Regions from separate parts of the Solibacillus daqui genome, predicted to be linked through region 1. Evidence: predicted binding sites of a transcription regulator. Region 1 holds the regulator's gene; each other region holds the start of a gene.
The links. Region 1 encodes LexA, which represses DNA repair genes until DNA is damaged. Its sites were predicted from a motif close to CGAACATATGTTCG; they were not measured.
Positions count from the first base shown of each region.

Region 2: the regulator LexA is predicted to act here: its motif matches at 2,360-2,373, upstream of O7776_RS06925 (DNA topoisomerase).
Region 3: the regulator LexA is predicted to act here: its motif matches at 2,577-2,590, upstream of O7776_RS11505 (DUF6434 domain-containing protein).
Region 4: the regulator LexA is predicted to act here: its motif matches at 2,625-2,638, upstream of recA (recombinase RecA).

Region 1 is NZ_CP114887.1:2,625,578-2,630,702, reverse strand. It holds gene O7776_RS12835 (hypothetical protein) at 1-42, opposite strand, end outside; gene O7776_RS12830 (DNA alkylation repair protein) at 331-1,038, shown strand; gene O7776_RS12825 (5' nucleotidase, NT5C type) at 1,108-1,653, shown strand; gene O7776_RS12820 (gamma-glutamyl-gamma-aminobutyrate hydrolase family protein) at 1,823-2,539, shown strand; gene O7776_RS12815 (gamma-glutamyl-gamma-aminobutyrate hydrolase family protein) at 2,536-3,228, shown strand; gene lexA (transcriptional repressor LexA) at 3,274-3,897, opposite strand; gene yneA (cell division suppressor protein YneA) at 4,058-4,423, shown strand; gene O7776_RS12800 (YneB family resolvase-like protein) at 4,410-5,066, shown strand.
Region 2 is NZ_CP114887.1:1,455,143-1,460,267, forward strand. It holds gene proB (glutamate 5-kinase) at 1-821, opposite strand, end outside; gene O7776_RS06915 (sigma factor) at 1,336-1,842, shown strand; gene O7776_RS06920 (glucosamine 6-phosphate synthetase) at 1,844-2,239, opposite strand; gene O7776_RS06925 (DNA topoisomerase) at 2,435-4,507, shown strand; gene O7776_RS06930 (aspartate kinase) at 4,793-5,125, shown strand, end outside.
Region 3 is NZ_CP114887.1:2,370,528-2,375,652, reverse strand. It holds gene O7776_RS11515 (transporter) at 113-862, opposite strand; gene O7776_RS11510 (PadR family transcriptional regulator) at 941-1,477, opposite strand; gene O7776_RS11505 (DUF6434 domain-containing protein) at 1,976-2,539, opposite strand; gene O7776_RS11500 (metallophosphoesterase family protein) at 2,710-3,420, shown strand; gene O7776_RS11495 (SDR family oxidoreductase) at 3,517-3,687, shown strand; gene O7776_RS11490 (cation diffusion facilitator family transporter) at 3,816-4,721, shown strand; partial or broken gene O7776_RS20365 (hypothetical protein) at 5,006-5,125, shown strand, end outside.
Region 4 is NZ_CP114887.1:1,065,785-1,070,909, reverse strand. It holds gene rny (ribonuclease Y) at 1-1,112, opposite strand, end outside; gene recA (recombinase RecA) at 1,474-2,544, opposite strand; gene O7776_RS05000 (competence/damage-inducible protein A) at 2,712-3,965, opposite strand; gene pgsA (CDP-diacylglycerol--glycerol-3-phosphate 3-phosphatidyltransferase) at 4,048-4,626, opposite strand; gene O7776_RS04990 (helix-turn-helix domain-containing protein) at 4,674-5,125, opposite strand, start outside.

The DNA.
Region 1 (5,125 bases):
AAGCTGCTCAGGTCCTAGGTTTGCGAATTTTGTTTTGACCAAATTGATCACATCCTTACTTAGTTATAAAGGTAGTATGAGAAAATGTTAGCTCGTTATCCTTAAAAAGTTTTAAGAATATAAAATATGAGAGCATTCAAAATTAAAAGTTTGGACAATCTTGAATGCATATCAATTGAGATAAAGTCTTTATTTTAACTGTGAGATATTTACCGGTATTTGGATTTAACTTTTGTAAACGTAATGAAAATGACAGAATGGAAAAAATAGATTATTGTATTAAAATAAGATGTCATTATTTAAGTAGATAAGCAGAATGGAGGACTATAGATGGGATTTCAAACGATGATGCAAGAATTAGAGGCACTCGGGAAAGAGCGTACCAAAAAGATATATATGGGTAATGGAGCTGTGGAGCCTGTATTCGGTGTAACAACAGGGTCGATGAAGCCATATAAAAAGCAAATTAAAATTGACCAACAGTTAGCTGAACAGTTATATGCATCGGGCAATTATGATGCGATGTATTTTGCAGGGGTAATTGCAGATCCAAAAGCGATGACTGAGGAAGATTATGACCGCTGGATTGATGGTGCTTATTTTTACATGATTTCAGATTATATTGTGGCGGTAACACTTGCAGAATCGGATATTGCCCAGCAAGTAAGTGATAAATGGATTGCAAGTGGCAATGAATTGAAAATGTCAGCTGGTTGGAGTTGTTATTGTTGGCTATTAGGAAATCGTAAAGATGAATATTTTGAAGTTCAGAAAATTCAGGGCATGCTTGAGAAAGTAAAGAAAGAGATTCACGATGCGCCGCCGAGAACACAAGCATCAATGAATAACTTTGTCATGACAGTTGGCGTTTCGTTTAAACCACTCCATGAGGAAGCATTAAAAATCTCACATGAAATTGGCCCTGTTGAAATGCAACGTGAAGGTAAGAAACCAGGCATTTTACATGCTGCATTAGAAATTGAAAAGCAAATAGAAAAGGACCGAATCGGCTTTAAGCGTAAATATGTTCGCTGCTAAGGCTTACGCTTGTTTTTTTGTGAATGCTTTGTATAAACTAATAATAGGGAATGTTTGAGGAGGCATATGATGAAACCGAGTATTGCGATTGATATGGACCAAGTGTTAGCGGATTTTTATTCAAAATTATGCGACACTTATAATAAAAATTTCGGAGCTAATTTTACAAAAGACGAATTTTTATTAACAACACAACGTGATTTATCACAAGAAGATGCTAAGAAATTTTTTGCGCTATTAAATGAGCCAGATTTTTTCCGTGATTTAGCAGTACTAGATCCAGATTGTATTGAGGTCATAAAAGGGCTACAAGAACATTTTGAAATTTATATTGCCACTGCTGCAATGGATGTGCCGGGTTCATTTAATGCGAAGTATGATTGGTTAATGGAACATTTGCCATTTATAAAAACGCAAAACATCGTATTCTGTGGCAATAAAGCCGTAATACATACGGACTTTTTAATCGATGATAGCCCACGACAACTAGAAGCCTTTAGTGGTACGGGATTGCTTTACTCAATGCCGTATAACGCGGCCGAAGATGGCTATAAACGCGTCCACAATTGGAGAGAAATTCAAGGGTATTTTATGGAGCTATTAGCAAAAAAATAATCAAAAAAATCACCCAACTATAAAATATTGGGTGATTTTTTGTTTTTTCTAAAGTTGTGCTTAAAAATATGTCTCATCATCTACTTTTAAGATACTAGTATTTCATAGTGATATAGTATTATAATTTGAATAGTTTGAATTATAATTATATTTCTAAGGGGATAGTGAGATGAAACCAGTTATTGGCTTAACAATGTATGATATTGATAAAAAATTGGATATTAATAATGCCTATTTAGATTCGGTGGAAATAGCAGGTGGAATCCCCATTTGTTTGCCTAATGCGTCAGAGGAGCATGTGGATGCACTTCTTGATCGTGTGGATGGCATTATTTTAATTGGTGGAGAAGATATTGACCCAGAACTATTTGGTGAGGAACCACATCAAAATATAGGTCGCGTTGTACGGAAGCGTGATGATAGTGATTTATTGTTTATGAAGCGCGCATTTGAACGAGGTATGCCGATTTTAGGTGTATGCCGTGGTATGCAAATTATGAATGTCTTTTTTGGTGGGACGATTATTCAAGACATTCCAACCCAATTCGAAAGTGCAATTGGTCATAAGCAGCAATCAAAGCGTGGAGCGTTGGCACATAATGTTGAAGTGCTAACACCAAAAATGAAAGCTATTTTTGAAGAGGATATGTTCCGCGTAAATACGTTTCATCATCAATCCGTTGGAAAGCTAGGAGAAGGGCTTGTTTTATCGGGAATTGCAAAGGATGGCATAATTGAGGCAATTGAACACGAGGATCATCCGTATTGTATTTCAGTGCAGTGGCATCCAGAAGAATTGGCTCCACTTGGTAATACTCATGCACAACGATTATTTAAAAGTTTTGTTGAGGAATGTAAAACGACTGTTGTTGGAGGAAAGCGATGAAACCAATTATTGGATTAACGATGCATCCAGTCGAAGGGAAAATGGAAATAAACAATTCGTATATTCAAGCGATTAAACGCGCTGGGGGTATCCCAGTTTGTGTTCCATATATGGATGAAGAAACAGTCGACACGGTACTGAATGGTTTAAGCGCTATATTATTAATTGGAGGATATGATGTTAACCCGCTCATTTTTGATCAAGAACCGCATTATAAGTTGGGAACGGTTATTGATGAACGCGATCGAAGTGACATTCTAATTGCGAAAAAAGCTTTTGAACGCAATATGCCTATGCTTGGAATTTGCCGAGGAGAACAAGTGATGAATGTTGCTTTTGGGGGGACGTTACTTCAAGATATAGATACTCAAGTAAAGAATGTCTTGAAGCATACTCAAGCGTCTATGCGTCATGAATTAACGCATACGGTTGAATTGTTCCCATCCAAATTACAGGAAATTATCGGGCAAGAAACGATTTTAACAAATTCCTATCATCATCAAGCAGTTGATATCGTTGCGCCAGGATTTTTAATAAATGCCCAAGCGAAAGATGGTGTTATCGAAGGAATTGAACATCCAGAGCATCCATACTGTATTGGTGTGCAATGGCATCCAGAAGGGCTACAAAATGATCAACCTTCAGAAAAACTATTTAATAGCTTTATCGAAGCTGCTGTTCAATATTAAGGATAAAAAAATCCTCCATCATGTAGTTGATGGGGGATTTTAAAGTTAATGAACGTTACGATACAATCCTACTACTTTACCTAATATCGAAACTTGGTTGACAAGAATAGGCTCCATTGAACTATTTTCAGGTTGTAGTCTGAAATGTGTTTTTTCTTTGAAGAATCGTTTGACAGTCGCTTCATCTTCCTCTGTCATTGCCACAACAATTTCTCCGTTATTGGCTGTAGCTGTTTTTTTGACAATGACATAGTCCCCATCTAAAATACCTGCTTCAATCATCGATTCACCCATAATTTCAAGCATAAACAACTCGTCTTCTGATGTGCCGTACGTATCAGGAAGTGGGAAATATTCTTGGATGTCTTCGATTGCTGAAATTGGTAATCCAGCTGTTACTTTACCGATTAAAGGAACATGAATGACACCTGATTTTGGGATGGTCAACTCTTCTTGATCTAATACCTCAATTGCACGTGGCTTTGTAGGGTCACGACGAATAAGCCCTTTACTTTCTAAACGAGCTAAATGCCCGTGGACAGTTGAACTAGAAGCTAAACCAACAGCCTCACCAATTTCACGAACTGATGGTGGGTAACCTTTAGCACGAACTTCCTCTTTAATAAAAGTTAGAATAGCTTGCTGCCTTTTTGAAATTTTTTGTGTCAACGAACTCACCTCTTTATAATGCTATTTTCTTAGATACATTATATCAGTATGCGAACAAAAATGCAAACATAGGTTCGAAAAAGAGTTGACAAAAACATATGTTCGTATTACTATAAAGACAAATATTACGAACATACATTCTCTAAAAGGGGTTTCTACAATGAAAAAATTCAAATTAAACAGCTTCACATCAATGTTATTAGCATTTTCTATTTTATTATTTACATTTTTAATTTTTGAAGATGAGAAAATCGAAAAATACGAACAAGTGACAATCGTACAAGGTGATACTTTATGGTCGTTAGCAGAAACATATCGTGGTAAAATGGCTAAGAACGATTGGATTAACTTTGTAAAAGAAGAAAATGGCTTACAAGATGAAAAGGTATTATACGGCCAAGTATTAGTAGTACCTGTGGAGAAGGATTCATACTATATTGCCAATTTAAATCAAAACGATTCAACGAACGAAAAGACAGTTAAGGAAAAGACAGTTAAGGTAGCGAGAAGTGATGGATCAAACTAAAGCAGTATTATATTGTCGTGTTAGCACCGATAAAGACACGCAAGAAACATCGTTAGTTCGCCAGCAGGAAGAATTAACGAGCTATGCCAAATCGTTAGGTTATACAGAGCTTAGCGTTTACAAAGATCAGCATAGTGGCTATGAAGTAGACCGAGATGGTTTATTAGATATGCTCGATTTTATGAAAGACCATCAGGTGAAGGTTTTATTTGTGCAAGATGAAACCCGTTTAGGTCGAGGTAATGCACGAATGGCGGTTCTTCATTTAATTCAAAAATATGAAGCGACAGTTTATACATTAAATGATGCTGGCCCAATTGCATTAAATGAAATGGATACGATGCTACTTGAAATTTTAGCGATCGTTGAAGAATATCAACGTCGTATGCACAATGCCAAAATACGTCGAGGTATGCGCCGTGCAGTTGAAAATGGTTACATGCCCCAAAATAATTTAAAAAATCGAGGCAATATTGAAGGGCGAGAGCGAAAAGAAGTACCAATCGAAGAAATTGTGCAATTGCGTCAAAAAGGACTAACATTTGCTGAGATTGCCATGACATTAAAGGGTCTTGGTATCCCAATCAGTAAAGCGACTGTTCACCGCCGTTATATTGAATATATGGAACGATTTGAAGAGTAATCACTTGCCCTTCAAGTCGTTTTTCATTTATGGAATCGTTGGTACTAAAGGGGTGAGGG
Region 2 (5,125 bases), 1.2 Mb from region 1:
GAAGCCTCTGTAAGTGTAACCCATTGTTTATTCGTGGGAATGGCTTTGTCACTTCGTTTGAAATACGTGCCATCACCATTGTTATCTAAAATTTCAATTAATTTAAGTGACCCGAAACCTGTTCCGATAAAGACGTCTACTCCGGCATTCATTGCAAATTTTGCGGCAGCAAGTTTTGACTGCATACCACCTGTACCAACTTTTGAACCAGAGCCTTTAGCATAGCCAAGCATTTCATCGGTAATTTCTTCAATGAGTGAAATACGTTGTGCGTCTGGGTTGGTTAGGGGATTGGCTGTGTAAAGTCCGTTGACATCCGTTAAAATAATGAGCTGGTCGGCATGGACTAAACCACTCACTAAAGCCGATAGCATATCATTATCGCCAAATGTTAATTCAGCTACAGATACTGTGTCATTTTCATTAATAATTGGAATGATTGAGCGCTCAAGTAGCTCAGATAATGTTTCGTATGCATTTTTATAACGCTTTTTATCGCTAAAGTCAGAGCGTGTCAATAAGATTTGCGCTGGGATATTGCCATAACGTGCGAATTCGTCTGAATAGGCTTGAATAAGTACGCTCTGTCCAACGGCGGCTGCTGCTTGCTTGCCCTTGATTGTTACGGGACGAGATGAGTAGCCTAATTTACGAAAGCCTGCAGCAACTGCTCCCGAAGAAACTAAGATGACTTCATGGCCAGCCCCTTTTAATTTTGCAAGCGCTGCGACGTGATCGGTGAATTTTTGTTCGTCAATTTCACCTTTTGTATTTGTTAATGAACTGCTACCAATTTTGACGACGACACGTTTTCGTTCCATAAAATTGCCTCCATTTCTATTCTTTACACATAAAAAAGCACTTTTCCTCCTAATGCATAGGACGAAAAGTGCTGTAACTTCCGTGGTACCACCTAAATTGAATGCTAAAAACATTCCACTTCATCTCATAACGCTGAGCCGGCGCCCAAATTTATTAGGAGCATGTCGAAGTAGGTTCGGTAGGTTTTGCTATGCCATTCTTTCAGCCGCTGGAATGTGCTCTCTTCTCTAGCCAATTGCTACGTACTATTCTTTGAGTAAGCTTTTTATTTTCTAATAGCATGCCCGATTGAATGGGATTTGTCAATATCATTTGAAAAATAGCAAAGTAAAGTAATTTTGCAATTTTCATGAAATATTGTCGTTTTGTCAATTTGGATGGGGAAAATTGTTCAAAATAGCGTTTTAATAGAAAATTTTACGAAAACTGCACTTTGTCAATGTAGCATGAAATTTTTATGGTGGAGTTACCTAGGAATAACAAGTTGTGCACAGCTCAAAGGAATGCAGCATAATGCAAGGAATCGATGAGCGCATTGGCGAGTTTGAGTATTTGATTTTACGTGTGATTGCGAAGTACAAACTATTTCAGGATAAAGAAAACTATATGCAGATAGGGCGGTTGGCCATTTGGAAGGCGGCCAAGGAGTTTGATGAAACAAAAGGAAATTTTGAAATGTATGCCTATATGCTGATTAAATTTGCGATTCTTCGCGAATTTAATGGCAATTTGAAGGTGACTGAACATGAAACAGCTACAGAGGATAACAAGTTGTCATATTTGTGCGATACAGCTTCAGACCAATTACCGTTTACTATGGAACGACCGGATTGGTATTATCACCTATTCCCAGATCATCAACATTTGATTGAGTTACTTTATTATGAAGGTTATTCAATACGTGATGCAGCAAAACTAGAAGGCATTTCGTACGAGGTGATGAAAAAACGTAGAAGTAAAATGCTGAAAAATGTTCGGACAATGATACAAAAAAAGGACGGGCAAGCACCCATCCTGTGAATTATTGATTAACGGTATTTAAAAATGCGCTTCGTTGTTCTTCCGTTTGTTGAATACCCGCTACTAGCATTGCACCTATACGATAATTAGCTTGGCCTTTCTCAACAACATATTGTAAATTCACGGATTGAACTTTGTCATTAACTTTGCAATCGCCTTTAAATTCAACGACGTGCTCCATCATTTTCGTTTGGAAATACTCCCATTTACTCTTTTCACAATAGTTTTTGAGGGCAACTTCAGTTGTGATGTTACTATTTTCGACAACTGGAGTCGCCTGTATGTATTGTACATATTCGTTATCTGTCACTGGCTTTTTTGGTCCAAAAAAGTAAATAAACACCCCTAAAATAGCAATTGGAATAATCCAAAAAATTGTACGTTTATATTTCCCCATATAAAAACTCCCCCTTTGTACATATGTAGTATAACATCTAGATGGTTATATTTTCTACATTAACATAATAAAGTTCTCGTTCGTGTTGAAAGTTAATAGATTTGTTGGTGGGTGTAGCGCCATACGTATGTTCGGTTTTTGTTTGCAAATTATGTGATTCAACTTATACTAAAGATAGATAAGGGGGAGGATTGCATGCCTAAAGCATTGCTCATTGCAGAGAAGCCTTCACTCATGCGAGATATTGAAAAAGTATATAAAAAAATGAATCTACCATACACGATGGATTTTGCGAGCTTTGTAGGACATGTCGTGGAGTTGAAAGAGCCTCATGAATATAAGCCGGAATGGAAGAAATGGGATTTAAATTTGCTACCGATGATGCCAGAGCGCTATGAATTCCGTGTAAAAAAAACAGCTGCGAGTGTTTACCGCAATATTGCTGACCAGTTAAAGCAAGGCCGATATGATTTCGTAATAAATGCGTGTGATGCAGGGATGGAAGGTGAAAATATCTTCTATTCATTTTACAAAAAAGCGAACTGCACTTTGCCAGTAAAGCGTTTTTGGACTTCGCAAACGACAGAGCCTGCGATTCGAGATGCACTTGAAAACTTAATTGATGAGCATGATGCCCTCATAAAAAATTTACGAAATGCAGCGATGTATCGCATGATTTTTGATTGGCTAGTTGGTTTGAATTTAACGCGTGCCGCCACAGTAAAAGGCGGACGTACAATTAAAGTGGGGCGTGTTATGACACCAACATTAGCCATTGTCGTTCAGCGTGAGTTAGAAATTCAAAATTTCATCCCGCAGCCATATTTTCAAATTGAACTTGATTTAGGGAACGTCAAGGCAACTTGGTTTGATCCGAAAACAAAGTCAAATAAAATCGCAACACTTGAACAGGCACAGGAGATTTTGCAGCGTTTGACAGCTGAGGCAGTGGTTGTAGACGTAAAGACCGAGCGAAAAACGATGTATGCGCCAAGCCTGCATTCGTTACTTGAGCTACAAAAAGAAGCCAATCGCTTATACGGTATGACATCTGCTGAAACGTTAAAGGCCGCACAAAGTTTATACGAAACGCGAAAGCTTGTGACGTACCCTCGTACCGAATCGCAGCATTTGCCTACAAATTTTGCGAAAACGATTGACCGTAATTTAACTGCGATTCAATCAATGCCTCCATATGCGGAGCTAACATCTTCTATATTAAATGACCGAGCGCGTATGCAAAAAGTCCAACATTCGAAAAAATATGTGGATGACAAGAAGTTAACGGATCACCATGCCATAACCGTTACTGAAGTCAAACTTGGTCAAAAGAAGCTAACGCCCCAAGAGGATAAAATTTATCAGCTCATCGTCAAACGTTTGCTTGCCATTTTTATGGACCCATATATAATTGATAAAACACAAGTGGTGTTCACTTGTGGTGGTGAGCATTTTAAAGCATCGGGTAATGTCATAGTTGATGAAGGTTACACAGTGTTATATAAAGCACATAAAAAGAAACAAACAGAAACACCATTACCAGCACTCCAAAGTGGAGAGCAACGAATGGTTAAGGATGCTAAAGTCCATTCTAAAGTAACTGAGCCGCCTGCACGTTATACCGATAGTACATTATTGGATGCGATGTTTCATGCGGGTCGCTTTGTAGAAGATAAGGCACTTCAAGAAATTTTAAAAGATGCAGAAGGAATTGGGACATCAGCTACGCGTGCTGAAATTTTAGAAAAGCTATTTGCGATTGGTATGCTAGTACGAGATGGGAAATCCATTGCAGCAACACAGTTTGGTATTGATGTTATTGAAAGCATGAAGCACCATGATATTGTGTCGCCTGTATTAACGGCTATTTGGAGCAAAAAACTGAAGGATATTGTGGATGGCACACTAAGTTCGCGCCAATTTTATGAGGAGATGCAGCGTTATATTGTTGCAACTACAGAAAGTTTTAAAGCCATTGACATGGAAGTGGCAGAGAAGGAAATTGTAGTCGTTGGTAAATGTCAAAAATGTGGTGGACAGGTTGTAGAAGGCTTTAAAGGCTACCAGTGTACGACAAAGGGCTGCAAGTTTTTCATTTCGAAAACGCTAATGAAAGCAAAAATTATGGTAAATGATGCGAAAAAGCTATTGGCAGGTAAAGAAACACGCGAAATCCGCTTCACATGGAAAAGTGGGAAAAAGGGAAAGGCAAAATTGAAGCTCGAAAATGACCAACTACAATTTGTCTTTTCACAGCCGAAGAAATAGTGCCTATAAAATTAGAAAGCAATCATTTCTCATATTGAGAGGTGGTTGTTTTCATTAATGAATTTATTTGTTAGTATTCCATCATTTCAATCGAAAAATCACACCAATTTGTAAAAATGCAATATAATATATTGACAAATGTAAAAAAAATTCGTATTTTGACTAAATAGATTATGAATTCCCAGAATAGTCTTGACTGCATTAGGATATGTTTGTACACTGTGTAAAGTCAAATGTTTTTTCGGTAAGTACAAATATCAATTTTGAGAGTAAGGATCTGATGAGATGATAGTATGTAAATTTGGAGGCACATCTGTAGCAAGTGCAGAACAAATTAAAAAAGTAGCAAACATTGTGAAATCTAATCCTGAAAGAAAGATTGTCGCTGTCTCCGCTCCTGGTAAGCGTTCAAGCGACGATATTAAGGTGACAGATTTATTAATCGATTTAGCACATACGGCTTTAGCTGGCGGTGATGTAGAGTCAAAAATTAACGGTGTAGTAAATCGATACCGAGATATTACTGACGGACTTGGTTTAGACAATACGATGATGAATGTAATCGCAGCGGATTTACGTGAGCGTGTTCAGGCAGATCGTTCAAATAAAGATTTATTC
Region 3 (5,125 bases), 260 kb from region 1:
TTTTTAGTTTCATTCGTCTTGAACTCGATTTATTTTACTTTATCCTATCACCTTTGCTTAGTACAATGTCTAACCTAACAGAAGGGATGGATACCAGGGTGTATATAAAGTGTTATTTACAATTGATTGATGTGTTTTCGATTATACATGTCCCCACATTAAAGAAATTATTTTCACTTTTTAATGTTACTTGCACTGAATAATCTTTACTTGTTTCAAAAATAAGTTTTTGGCAGTTTTCAAGAAGTACCGTTAATTGATTTTCAGTAAGTATAGTTTCTTCAAAAACGGTGCATAGCATTTTAAAATCAGAAAGTGTAAAGTTACCGAAAATATGGATTTGTGTGATACCAGATATATTATTCTCACTAGAATTAGGGACCATATATTTTTCAAACCCTTTTCGGATTTTTTTACTATCTAGTTGTTGAAATCCAATTTGAAGGGGGACATTTTCAAAAAAATTCAAATAACTATTTTGCCAAGGCATTGTTTTAGAAAACAATTTAAAGAAAAATTCAATTTTTATTTTTTCAGGATCGGAAATTGAAATTTCTTGTGTTTGTAAACGTTGAACAACCTCATCTAAGTTATTTACATCTAGCATTAGGCAAATTAGCCCTCGTTGTCCGGTATTATAAGCATGGACCCATTCTTTTTTCCAACCGCCCCCGTCATTACTATTTATTGTTATCAATTCAAAATACTCTTGCCCAATCCAAATGTTAGTTGCCCTAAATCCTTTTGTTCCCTTACCTTTCTTTACATTATAAGGGAGACCAGCTTTTCTTATATTTTGAACTTCACTACTTTCTTGCTGGTAATGAGGAGTTACATTCATTACTAAATGATCTATCTTCATAATTGATCGCTCCTTATAATCAATACTCAACATTGAGTATTGATGTATTTTTTTGTTCCTCCTAATAGAGGAACAAAACTAATTGCAATTATAATTCTTTAATAAATCTTTCACGAAGTTAATTTGTTGTTTTATAATATTCACCATATTATTTGATACAATAGACATTAATGGTGAAAGCCCAGTTGATAAATGTTTTTCTTTTATTGATATTCCACTTTCGACTATAACAAGTTCACGTTCAAGCATTGTTAATTGATGTCTTAATGCTTCAATTGCTCTCTCAACGTCTAATTGCTCAATAAATGATAAACCTGCGTAAAAGGATAGGGGATAAGGGACATCTGAAGAGATAATTGAATTGTATACTAAGTCTTTTAAATGTTCTTTTCCTAGCTCAGTAATTTTATAGATAGACTTTTGGCGATTACCACTATGTTCAATTCGATCTATTTCTATAAAATTATTCTGCTCAAGTTTTTTTAAAGCGTGATAAATAGAACCTACTAGTACTCCCGACCATCTTTCTGCTTCGTTCTCTTGCAGCATGTTTTGTATGTCATAACCAGACATTGGCTGCATATTTAATGCTCCTAAAACAAGGAGTTGAGTCAAAAAATTCACCTTCTCAAAAAATACTTTACATTGAGTATTTTACTTTGATTAAATTATCCATGTCAATAATAATTATGTGAGATAGGTGAATTCAATTAGAAGAGTCTCTTTAGAACCCAGTATTTGATCGGAAAGTACATCGAATTTTGCAAGTAAATAGTTGACGTAGTTGAAGTGGCGAATACTGATGTAGTCATAATAGAAGTCATTTTAAAGGGGACTATTTCCACAGACATAAAAAGAAGCGCGTCAAATTTAAAATACATCCCGAAATTAAACAAAAAATAAGACTCGATACAGGTGTATTCACATCGTGTTTTATTATTTAAGCATGCTACTAATGTCCATATTCTTTTATAAGTCTATAATATTCATAGCCAAATCCGCCTATCTTTTCAATAGTATTGTAAAAAATCTCAATAGAAGTAAGGGCTTGATTAATAGCGCTTTTTGAGTTATTCAGTATTCTCATATAGTCATTTTTAGAATTGAGATACTTTATCTTAATTTGTATTTGTTGTCTCCCGGTTGTGATTTGATTACATTCCAAGCAGCGATAGCATCGTTTCTTGTTTTAGCTTTGTTCGCTGGATCAGCAAAATAATCACGAATAAATTGATTATATTCAAATTGAGGAGCGATTTTCTTCGTATAAGTAGGATCTTTAAGGCGATGCTGTTCTTTGTGCCAAGCATTAATGACGTCTTGATATGTTTTACCGATATTCTCTTTAAAATAGTTTTGAATATATGTGGAAAAATGAAAGTTAGGAATATGCTGTTTAAAAAAGTGACGTACAGGCTGGCTACATGTATGTCCTTTTTTGATTAGTGTTTCCAATGTTAAATTGTTTTTTCCAACGCTTTGTTTTGAAGATTGGCTACGTTCTGGCTTTACAACTTCACTCGTATCTAAAAATAGTTTAATTCGGTTTGTGATATCCGCCTTAGAACCGGTTGCACTAAGTCCGTGTTCTCGGCAAAATTGCTGTAGCTCCTCTTTTAGCCAATAATAATTAAGAAAATCATGTATTTGTATATCTTTGTTTAATAATGGTCGCATAGTAGGCTCCTTTTGAAAATTTATCCATATATATTATAGAACGTTTGTTCTTTGTTTGGCAATGGGATTTTAATGAATTAACTTTTCATAGTTAGCTACTTTGCATTATTTATAGTGTTATTATAGAAAAAATGGCATTAATAATTTACAGAAACGGCAGATGAAACAATATGAGCAACCTATTCGTAGTAAGTGATATTCACGGACATTACAAGCAATTTGAAGAACTATTAACGTATTGGAATCAAGAAGATGTACTAGTGATTTTAGGGGATTTAATCGATCGTGGGCCGCAATCCTTACAGGTAATTGAAAAAGTAATTGAACTTAAGCAATCATACGGTGATAATGTGGTTTTTGTTAAAGGCAACCATGAAGATATGCTGCTGAATTTTTTAAACAATCCAATGGAAATGCAGGAGCATTATTATAAGAATGGTGGTAAAGAAACGATGCAAAATTTACTTGTTCTTTTACCTGCCTACATAATGGAACAACCATATATCTTACAAGCCAATGAAATAAAGGAGCATTACAAATCACAGCTAGCGTTTTTGAAATTAGCTCCCGTATATAAAATTATTGGCAATGTACTTTTCACACATGCTGGCTTTAATTCTGAGTTTGCAACACTTGAAGAAACAACAGAGCGTGATTTTATTTGGATTCGTAAGCATTATGAAATAACAAATAAAACACCGTATATCAATGTGTTTGGTCATACACCCTTAACGTACATCCATGAATCTAATGATGTATGGCTTAGTGATGACAAGTGCTATATTGCCATTGATGGTGGTTGCTATATGAGCGGGCAGTTAAACGCAGTATTGTTGAATAAACAAGGGGAATTACTAGAAATTTATAAAGTTCAGAGTTAAAAACTAGCGTTATGCGTTAAATGTGCATAGCGCTAGTTTTTAGCTAGATCTGTATTTTTCTAACATAATAAACTGCGAATCGGCAATGCTTGATAAATCACTCGCTTACGTCGTGAGGTCGATACAGACGAAATCGCAAAAGTGGTGGGGTTTTTGCTGAGTGATGCAGCGTCTTATGTAACGGGGACAGACTTGCTAGTAGATGGCGGTACAATTGCTAATATGGCGCGCATGCGTCAAGCAATAAACAATACCAATAAGATTTAGTCGTTTTTCGCGCAATTTTTTGGTATACTAATAAAAACTACATGTAAAAGAGGTTACTCCTTTTCAAAATTTTTTGAGAAGGGGTAGCCTCTTTCGTGTTTACAGAAGTTTTTCAAGGAGGAAACATTTTGGAGCAGTATACAAATTTACGTGCTGGTGAAAAAGGCGCGTACATCTCGATTATCGCCTATATTTTTTTAAGCTTACTTAAATTAATTGTCGGCTATCTAGGCGATTCGGAAGCATTAAAAGCAGATGGTTTAAACAATACGACGGATATTATCGCTTCGATTGCGGTATTAATAGGATTGAAAATTTCGCAGCGCCCACCTGATGACGATCATCGTTATGGACATTTTCGTGCGGAAACGATTGCTTCACTAATTGCGTCATTCATCATGGTTTATGTAGGAATTGAAGTATTAAAGACGGCTGTTGAAAATATTGTGCATCCGATTCATCAGGAGCCAAGCGTATTAACAATTGTCATTGCGATTTTTAGTGCGATTGTGATGTTTGCGGTATATAAATACAATTTCGCATTAGCGAAAAAAATTAATAGTAGCGCGGTTAAAGCGGCTGCCTATGATAATCGTTCAGATGCCCTTGTAAGTATCGGAACAGCAATCGGGATTACGGCAGCAATTTTAGGCTTCGCAATAATTGATACCATTACAGCATTTGTTATTGGTTTAATCATTATTAAAACGGCCATTGAAATTTTCAAAGAAGCGGTATTTTCATTAACAGATGGCTTTGATACTGAGCTTATTTCATCAATCGAAGAACGTGTAACAACAATTCCGCGCGTTCGAGAAGTAGTAGAGGTGCGCGGACGTCAGCACGGAAGTTTGATTTTAGTGGATATTACCGTTTGTGTGAACCCGAATTTAAATGTTCGCGATTCGCACACTATTACCGAGCAAATTGAAAAAGCGGTGCAACAACTTAATCCGCATGCCATGACACTCGTGCATATTGAGCCATATGATCCGAAAGAGATGATTATTTGTGAAGATGATTATCATTTCTGATAGGTAATGAACTGTCAATTCTAAGATATACTGATATTCCTTGTTATTTATAAGGATTTGTTGAAAAAGAATGTCTAATCTTAGGCGTTTATTAAGAGACAATTGATTTGATTTTGATGGATAAATCTAATACTGTAAAATCTTACATTAATAGCTTGATTAATAAGGGTTTTGGATGGGATTATATGTGTAAATTGTGAATTGAATGAATAATGTGTAAATAAAAAGGTGGTATGTCTTTTAATAAGATATACTACCTTTTTTGAAATACTAATAAACATTCTGGGCTACAACGTAAGATAATAACGCCACATTCACTAAGACATACACATGCTTCTAACTTAGCAGCAATGGGGATTGATATGGCTGTAATAAAAACCAGATTTAAATATTCCTCTGCTATT
Region 4 (5,125 bases), 1.6 Mb from region 1:
ATCGCTTTACCAATATCATGTAATAAACCTGCTCGGCGTGCTAACGTCACATCTTCGCCTAGCTCAGCTGCAAGTAAACCAGCTAAATGCGCTACCTCGATTGAGTGCTTTAACACGTTTTGACCATAGCTTGTACGATATTTCATACGACCAAGAATTTTCATTAAATCCGGATGTAGGTTATGAATACCTACTTCGAATGTTGTTTGTTCACCTGTTTCGCGGATTTGTTCATCCACTTCACGACGTGATTTTTCAACCATTTCTTCAATGCGTGCTGGGTGGATACGGCCATCTTGTACTAATTTTTCAAGTGCAAGGCGTGCTGTTTCACGACGAATTGGATCGAAACCAGATAGAATAACTGCTTCAGGTGTATCATCGATGATTAAATCGATTCCTGTAAGTGTCTCCAGTGTTCGAATGTTACGACCTTCTCGACCAATGATGCGACCTTTCATCTCATCGTTTGGTAAGTTTACAACGGACACTGTTGTTTCGGCAACATGGTCAGCTGCAAAGCGTTGTAGTGCAAGCGATAAAATTTCGCGTGCTTTTTTGTCTGACTCTTCTTTCGCGCGTGTTTCAGATTCCTTCGTCATAACCGCGATATCCGTTGTCAGTTCATCTTCAACTTCCTTCAGGATAATTTCCTTCGCTTCATCACGAGTAAGTGCTGCAATACGCTCAAGCTCTGTTTTTTGACTTGCAACTAATTCTTCCACTTTGCTTTCCATCTGTTCAATATGCTGTTGTCTGTTTGCTAGAGCATCTTCCTTACGCTCTAGACCTGTCTCTCTTTTGTTCAGAGCCTCATCTTTGCGGTCAAGATTTTCTTCTCTTTGCAATAAACGGTTCTCTTGTTTCTGAAGTTCGTTGCGACGTTCACGAATGTCGTTTTCGGCTTCAGTTCGAAATTTGTGAGTTTCATCTTTTGCTTCAAGTAGTGCTTCTTTTTTCAATGCATCTGCTTCACGCTTCGCCTCATCAACGATTTGCTCGGCAACATGCTTTGCACCAGTCACCTTTGATTCATTCACGTTTTTCATGTAGAAATAGATAACAGCGACACCGACAGCGAATCCTAGCAAAGCAGGGATAATGATCTCCATCTTTAAAACCCCCTCCTAAGCCTATATGTCTGATGTTCTTTCAGTCGGCCTAATATGTTTAAATTTCAAACATAGTGCCTATTTCATTTCAAAATTTAGAAAGTATACATGTTTAATTGTATAGTTCCAATTTAGCTATGTCAAGAATAGCCATAACTCCACGCTTTTTTGAATCTTATTACCTGTATCCAAAAATTGAAGTACTTTTTGGATTTTATGCGCAAAATCATAGTGGGTATGTACGCTTTTCAAAATATATGTGCCAATACCCAGTAATCCCCTTCCATCTGATTCGATGTTGGTGAATTTCGTCAACAAAAAAACATGCCATGCATTTTGCGCATGACATGTCCAGAATAGCTTATTTTTTGTCTTCGAATAATTCTAATTCGTCAATTTCCTCTTCTTCTGCTGTATCGTGTGAGCCGATTGTGTAGCCAATATCGCCACCGATGCCGAAGCTTTGACGGATTTTCTCAGCAACTTCTTCACGAATTGCTGGATTTTCTTTTAAGAAGGCTTTTACATTTTCACGACCTTGACCGATTCGCTCATTATTGTAAGAATACCAAGAACCGCTCTTTTGAATAATTTCTAATTCTGCACCAATGTCAACGATTTCACCTTCTTTTGAAATCCCTTCACCGTACATAATATCTACTTCTGCTGTGCGGAATGGTGGTGCAACTTTATTTTTAACGACTTTAATTTTTGTTTTGTTACCAACGATTTCTGTACCTTGCTTAATCGCTTCACCGCGACGTACTTCTAAACGGATAGATGAATAGAATTTTAATGCACGTCCACCTGTAGTTGTTTCTGGGTTCCCGAACATTACCCCGATTTTTTCACGTACTTGGTTGATGAAGATTGCAAGTGTGTTTGACTTGTTAATAACACCTGATAATTTACGTAATGCTTGAGACATTAAACGAGCTTGAAGACCCATATGTGAGTCACCCATCTCGCCCTCAATCTCTGCTTTTGGTACTAGTGCTGCTACAGAGTCGATAACAATAATATCGATCGCACCAGAACGTACTAATGCTTCTGCGATTTCAAGGGCTTGTTCACCTGTATCTGGCTGCGCTAATAATAATTCGTCAATATTGACACCTAGCTTTTGTGCATAAACTGGATCTAATGCGTGCTCCGCATCGATAAATGCTGCAGTACCACCATTTGCTTGAATTTCTGCAATGGCATGTAATGTAACTGTTGTTTTACCAGAAGACTCTGGACCATAGATTTCCACAATACGTCCGCGTGGATAACCGCCAACCCCTAATGCCGCATCAATTGCAATTGAACCTGATGAAGATGTTTCGATTTTACGGTCTGTATTTTCTCCTAGCTTCATAACAGAACCTTTACCGAATTGTTTTTCAATTTGCTTTAGTGCCATATCTAACGCTGCTTTACGATCGCTCAAACCATTTCCTCCTTAAGAAAAAGCTTTATTGTTTTATGTCTCTATTATACTTGCTAATGAGATAACATTCAAGAAAAAAGCGAACATATTTTCGGTTTCTTTTAAACTCTCTGTTTATCCTATTTTAAACGACTAAATTTCCTATTTGCCAGTGTTTTATTATTGAACTATTTTTTATAGCCAAGCTTGGCCAACTCACGCATTAAATAGCTACATGTAAATTTCACTGCACGTAAGCGATTCGTATTACGCGCACCTGATAATTGTAAGCGATGCGTTACTGGGGGATTATTCCCAATCGCAAGGCCTATCCAAACCGTACCTGCCGGCTGATCGTAATGACTTCCTGGGCCAGCTACACCTGTTAAGCCAACTCCAATATCCGTGCCTAATTTTTCCCGTACCTTTAATGCCATTTCAGATGCACACTCACTACTTACAACACTGTAACGATTAATTAATTGTGCAGAAATGCCTAATTGCATTGTCTTTGCTTGTTCTGAATAAGTTACAACGCCACCTTCTAACACTGAAGATACTCCAGAAATCTCAGCAAGCTCGGATTGGAATAACCCCGCCGTTAAACTTTCTGCAGCAGCGATTGTTAATTTATTTTCGAGCAACATTTCTACAAGCTTTGACGCAAGCGAATCATCATTGTCACCATAATGATAGTCACCTACAATATCAAGAATTTCACGCTTTTTATCTTCTATTAAAATGTAAGCTTGTTGTTCGTTATTAGCTTTTGCGGTAATACGCAACGTGACTTCTCCGTCAGAAGCAAGTGGTGCAACAGTCGGATTCGTTTGCGCATCTAATATATGCTGTACACGCACCTCTAGCTCAGCTTCTCCAATTCCATAAAAACGAAGCACATGCGAGGTAATGACCCCACCATCATGAAGTAATGCCGCAAGCTTTGGCTTCGCTTCAAACTGAAACATTGGCTCAAGTTCCTTCGGGGGACCAGGCAGTAGCATATATAGTTGCTTTCCTTCCTTTAACAACATCCCCGGTGCCATGCCATGATGATTTGTTAATACGTCACAGCCTTCTAACACAAGCGCCTGTTTGCGATTATTTTCTGTCATCACTCGGTTTTGCTTGTTAAAAAATTGTTCAATTGCTTGTAGCGCCATGTCATCCATTATAAGTTCACGATTTAAGTGCTTGGCAATAGTTTCTTTTGTTAGGTCATCTTTCGTCGGCCCTAAGCCACCCGAAAAGATAATTAAATCTGCGCGCTGCTCCGCAATTTGAATCGCTTCAACTAATCGCGCACTATTATCACCAACAACCGTATGATAATACACATTAATACCGAGCTCGGAAAGCTGACTGGAAATATATTTTGCATTGGTATTTGCGATTTGCCCTAATAATAATTCCGAACCAACCGCAATAATCTCTACATTCATTAGATTTCCTCCTTAAATTTAAGAAAACTCGCACTAATTATAGTACGAGTTGTTAAAACAAAAAAACTAAAGCTTACTTGTTTTATTTTGAATCTAATAATACGCGACGGTTTAGATAGAAGTAATCCCATCCAGACCATAATGTGAAGAATAACGCTACATAAAGCATAATGACATCAAACGGAATACCGATTAATGTAAAAATCGTATTGTGTAAAATTAACGCTGAGATTGCAACAATTTGCGCCCATGTTTTAATTTTACCTAATTGGTTGGCTGCAACAACTTCTCCTTGCCCCGCTAAAATTAAACGCAAGCCTGTTACTGCAAATTCACGAGAAATAATGACAATAACAATCCATGCAGGTGCTAAGTCAATTTCTACTAGTAAAATAAACGCAGCTGATACTAATAATTTATCGGCTAGTGGATCTAAAAACTTCCCTAAGTTTGTAACTAAATTGTATTTACGCGCATAGTATCCGTCCACCCAGTCTGTAGCAGATGCGATGATAAAGATGAGTGCCCCTACAAAATAGTTTACTTGCATTTCCGCACCAAATAGCGTCATATTTCCCCAACCAAAGTCAAACATCATTACAATGACAAATACCGGGATTAGCAAAATTCGTGACACTGTAATCTTATTTGGAATATTCATTTGTTAACACCTTTCATCCGAAAGAAAAGAGCCATCCTAATAGATGACTACTCTCCTTGTTGTTCTTCTTTCACTAACTTAATAATAATATTTTGTGTCGTACGATCTTGAGCGTATTGCACTTCTTCATCATTTACATATACTTTAGCCGCTTTTGCATTTCCTAAACGAATTCGAGCATAACCATTTTCAGTTGAATCGTGCTCAACAACATCTCCGGCATTATATGATCTTGCTTCTACCTGCTCTCGACGCTGTTCGTTACGAATCCCTACCCATGTTAAACCTGATACTTCAATTCGAATATTTAATGTATCTGTACCTGTTACTTCATATGTTGTATTTTCACCATCTGCAACCCCAGGGCTGATGACTTGAACAACTTCCGGCTCTTGTTGCACAGGCTCTTCTGGTTGCACGTCCTCTTCAGGATCTTTTTCATCTTCTTCAGGTGTTTGTGGTTTATTTTGCAAAGAATTTTGATTTTGTTCATATTCGA